DNA from 2 places in the Pseudoalteromonas sp. APC 3495 genome. Region 2 is predicted to be linked to the other one. Evidence: predicted binding sites of a transcription regulator. Region 2 holds the regulator's gene; the other holds the start of a gene.
What was found. The regulator MetJ, encoded in region 2, represses methionine synthesis genes. The targets are predictions, from matches to a motif close to TAGACGTCTAGACGTCTA.
Positions count from the first base shown of each region.

Region 1: metA (homoserine O-succinyltransferase) is a predicted target of MetJ. The motif match lies at 978-995, and genes of this name have one in related genera.

Region 1 covers NZ_JASDDA010000003.1:68,217-70,698, forward strand. Annotated here, with positions in the region: gene ettA (energy-dependent translational throttle protein EttA) at 1-847, opposite strand, end outside; gene metA (homoserine O-succinyltransferase) at 1,072-2,019, shown strand; gene QL984_RS01880 (homocysteine S-methyltransferase family protein) at 2,009-2,482, shown strand, end outside.
Region 2 covers NZ_JASDDA010000037.1:30,417-32,898, reverse strand. Annotated here, with positions in the region: gene metB (cystathionine gamma-synthase) at 1-992, opposite strand, end outside; gene metJ (met regulon transcriptional regulator MetJ) at 1,191-1,511, shown strand; gene QL984_RS14095 (malic enzyme-like NAD(P)-binding protein) at 1,580-2,482, opposite strand, start outside.

The DNA.
Region 1 (2,482 bases), on a different contig from region 2:
GATTTGAACGCACCCATTCAAGTTCTTGAGCAATTGATTTTTGACGTGCTTTTTCAGATTTTTGCTCTTGCTGTAAGCGGGCATCTTTTTGCTCAAGCCAAGACGAGTAGTTACCTTCCCACGGAATACCTTCACCACGGTCAAGCTCTAAAATCCAGCCAGCAACATTATCAAGGAAGTAACGGTCATGCGTTACTGCCACAACGGTGCCTTCGTAGTCATGTAAGAAGCGCTCTAACCAGGCAACCGACTCAGCATCTAAGTGGTTAGTTGGCTCATCGAGAATAAGCATGTCTGGCTTTTCAAGTAACAAACGACAAATAGCAACACGACGACGCTCACCACCCGATAGGTGCTCAATTTTAGCATCCCACTCAGGTAAACGCAGTGCATCGGCAGCACGCTCTAATACGTTATCGATATTATGACCATCATGCGCTTGAATAATCGCTTCTAATTCACCTTGCTCTTTTGCCAGTGCGTCAAAGTCAGCGCCTTCCATTGCGTATTCGTTATACACTTCGTCAAGGCGGTTAAGGGCATGTTTTACTTCACCTACAGCTTCTTCAACAATTTCACGAACTGTTTTGCTTTCGTCCAAAACAGGCTCTTGCGGTAAGTAACCAATTTTAGTGCCTGGTTGAGGGCGAGCTTCACCTTCAAAATCTTCATCAACACCTGCCATAATGCGTAGTAATGATGATTTACCAGAACCATTTAGACCTAGCACACCAATTTTTGCGCCTGGGAAAAAATGCAACGAAATATCTTTTAAGATAGTGCGTTTTGGTGGCACAACCTTAGATACTCGACTCATCGAGAATATAAACTTATCAGGTAAAACCATAGAAGAAGCCTTCAATAATAATAAAAATTTCAATGCTGTATTGTAGTGGCTCACAGGTGAAACAGTCAACGAATGGGGCTGTTTTAAAGTACATATTCAATTTGTACAAACCGCGTGAATAAATTTCATTTAGACATCTATACATCTAGAGGTTGATATTTTTCACATTCTGTTCATAATGAGAGCGTATTAATTCTCGGTTTTTATGAGCAGGAGCTTTAAGAATGCCAATTACAGTAGAAGACGAATTGCCAGCTATTGCACGTTTACGTCATGAAAACGTGTTTGTAATGCCAAAAACACGTGCAAAAACGCAAGAAATACGCCCTATGCGTTTGGCTATTCTTAATCTTATGCCTAATAAAGTAGAAACCGAAGTACAGTTTATTCGCTTGTTGGCTAATTCTCCGCTGCAAGTAAATGTAGAGCTACTGCGCCTAGACACGCACCGTAGCAGTAGTAACTCAGAGCAACACTTAGATACCTTTTATCGTTATTTCTCAGAAGTGAAAGACAACAACTATGATGCACTATTAATTACCGGTGCGCCGCTCGCACATTTAGAGTATGAAGAGGTGGCGTATTGGGAAGAATTCAAAGTGATTATTGATTGGGCCGAGCAGCATGTAACCTCTACCTTGTTTTCTTGCTGGGCTGCCCACGCGGCTTTATATCACCGTTATAATTTAAAGCGCGATTTAAAAGAAAATAAACTGTGTGGGGTGTTTACCCATCAATGCTACTTTGCCCATGGTGCACTTACCCGCGGCTTTGACGATACCTTTTTAGTGCCGCACTCACGCTATGGCCACATAGATATAAATAAAATAAACGCCTGTGAAGAGCTGGTGGTATTAGCGGGCTCTGAACGAGTCGGGGCTTATTTACTTAAAAATAAATCGGGCAGCCAAGTGTTTATTACCGGCCACCCAGAATACGATGCCGACAGTTTAAAAGCCGAATATGAGCGCGATTTACAAAAAAGCCCTGATGCGCCAAAGCCCGAAAACTATTTTCCTGATGACGATGCCAGCAAGCAACCATCTAAAACATGGCAAAGCCACGCGTTTTTGCTGTTTTCAAACTGGTTAAATTATTACGTTTACCAAACCACACCCTATGATATTAACTTAGTTAGCCAAGACGTAAGGACTAACAACTATGCCGAATAATCCTCAAAACAATAAGCATCAAGAGCTGAGCGCTGCGCTCAAACAGCGCATTTTAATTTTAGATGGTGCAATGGGAACCATGATCCAAGCGCATAAGCTTGAAGAGCAAGACTACCGTGGTGAACGTTTTAAAGATTGGCACGTGCTTATTAAAGGCAACAACGATTTATTAAGCCTAACCAAGCCAGAAATTATTACTGATATACACCGCAGCTTTTTAGCCGCTGGTGCCGATATTATCGAAACTAACACCTTTAACTCTACCACCATTTCGATGGAAGATTACGACATGGCGAGCATAAGCCGTGAAGTCAATTTAGAGTCGGCTAAGTTAGCCCGCGCTTCATGTGATGAATTTAGCGCCAAAACCCCAGAAAAACCGCGCTATGTAGCCGGTGTGTTAGGGCCAACGTCTAAAACCTGTTCGTTATCGCCGGATGTAAACGACCCCGGCTATCGTAAT
Region 2 (2,482 bases):
TCTACTCCACCTAATGATTCCGCTAAGCTAAATTCATTTAAGCGCGTTAAAAACGCTGCAGCATCGTTTATATCGCCTTTTATATCAAAACTAACCATAGCACCAAAGCCAAGCTGTTGCGCCTTAGCTAGCGCATGTTGAGGGTGTGATTCAAGACCTGGGTAGTAAACTTGGGCAACAAACTGGGAGCGTTCTAAATACTGTGCAATGGCGAGTGCATTTTCTTGGTGTTGCCTTAAACGCACGTTTAACGTACGTAAGCCTCTGAGCGTTAAATAGCTATCAAATGGCGCGCCAGTGATGCCAATGTTATTTGCCCACCACGCTAACTCTTCACCTAACTCAGCAGTCGCTGCGATAACCGCGCCACCAACAACGTCTGAATGGCCATTGATATATTTTGTGGTTGAGTGCACCACAATATCAGCGCCAAACTTAATCGGGTTTTGTAATGCTGGCGATAAAAACGTGTTGTCGGCGGCAACCAGTGCACCACACTGTTTAGCTGTATCAGTTACCGCTTTAATATCTGTTAGGCGTAAAATAGGATTGCTAGGTGTTTCAATCCAAATCAGCTTAGGTTTAATAGCAAGGATGCGTGTCAAACTGTCGCTTTTGGTAAAATCGACCACTTCTAGTTTTAATAAGCCGCGCTTTTCTAGCGAAGTAAATAAGCGATAGCTGCCCCCATAACAGTCATGAGGGATCACTAACGTATCGTCACTATTAAGTAATTGTGTTGTTAGGTGAACGGCTGCCATGCCTGTTGCGGTAATAATACCTTTAGCGCCACCTTCAAGCTCCGTGAGCGCCTCAGCCAAAATGTCACGATTAGGGTTACCACTGCGGCCATAATCATATTGACGCTTTGTATCAAAGTCAGCAAATGAGTAAGTTGTTGATAAATAAAGCGGTGGAACAACCGCACCATGCTGTTTGTCGGCTTCTATTCCACTACGAACAGCAATTGTTGCCTTATTTTTTTCACTCATTTTCGCTACCTTTACTAATTTGGATGTTTAGACGTCTAAAAGGTAGCGCATGCAATTTAAGATGTCAAAACATTTAAATGTCTAGATAGCTAAATAACTAGTATTTGACTATCTTTTTTAAACCGATAGAATTTCACGCATATTTACACGCTTTGATGCTGTGTGAGCAATTTATAATCTGAGGCAACGATACATCTTATGGCTAAATGGAATGGTGAATATATTCACCCATACGCAGAACACGGGAAAAAATCCGAACAAGTAAAGAAGATCACCGTTTCGATCCCGCTAAATGTATTAAAAGTATTAACTGATGAACGTACTCGTCGTCAAATAAACAACTTACGTCATGCAACAAATAGCGAGCTTTTATGCGAAGCGTTTTTGCATGCGTTTACCGGGCAACCGCTGCCTAATGATGATGATTTGCGTAAAGATAACGCAGAAAAAGTACCTGAAGAAGTGAAGAAAATAATGCAAGAAATGGGACTAGAAGTGCCTATTTTAAATGAAGACTAGAAGGGTCTTTATACAAAAAAACCTCAGCAAATGCTGAGGTTTTTTTTGCGCTAATTTATACTTAACAATTACGCCATGTAGTTTTCTGGCATATCAATTTGTGCAACGCCAGAGTCTACCGCCGCCTGCGCAACCGCTTTAGCTATACGTGGTAACAAACGTGGATCCATTGGTTTTGGTATAATATATTTAGCACCAAACTCTAATTTGTCGATGCCTGCGGCAGTAAGCACTTCAGTCGGTACGGGCTCTTTAGCAATACTACGAATTGCTTCTACAGCAGCAATTTTCATCTCGTCGTTTATTTCACTGGCACGTACATCTAACGCACCACGGAAAATAAACGGAAAACACAATACGTTATTAACTTGATTCGGATAATCAGAGCGACCTGTAGCCATAATTAAATCGTTACGTGCAGCGTGTGCTAATTGCGGATCGATTTCAGGATCGGGGTTTGAACAAGCAAATACCACGGGTCTATCAGCCATTAATTTTAAATCTTCAGGGGCTAATAAATTAGGGCCCGATACACCCACAAACACATCGGCATCTTCAATTACATCTTGTAAAGTACGTTTATCGGTATTGTTTGCAAATAATTGCTTATATTCATTCAAGTCATCACGACGCGTATGAATAACTCCTTTGCGATCTAACATATAAATATGTTCACGCAACGCGCCACATTTAATTAAAAGCTCCATACAGGCAACAGCTGCAGCGCCGGCACCTAAACATACAATAATTGCATCTTCAATTGCTTTGCCCTGTACTTCCAGCGCGTTTAGCATACCCGCAGCCGTTACAATAGCCGTACCATGCTGATCATCATGAAAAACAGGAATGCTACAACGCTCTATAAGCGCTTTTTCTATTTCAAAACACTCGGGCGCTTTAATATCTTCTAAATTAATTCCACCAAAAGTGTCGGCAATATTAGCCACCGTGTTAATAAAGTCTTCGGTAGT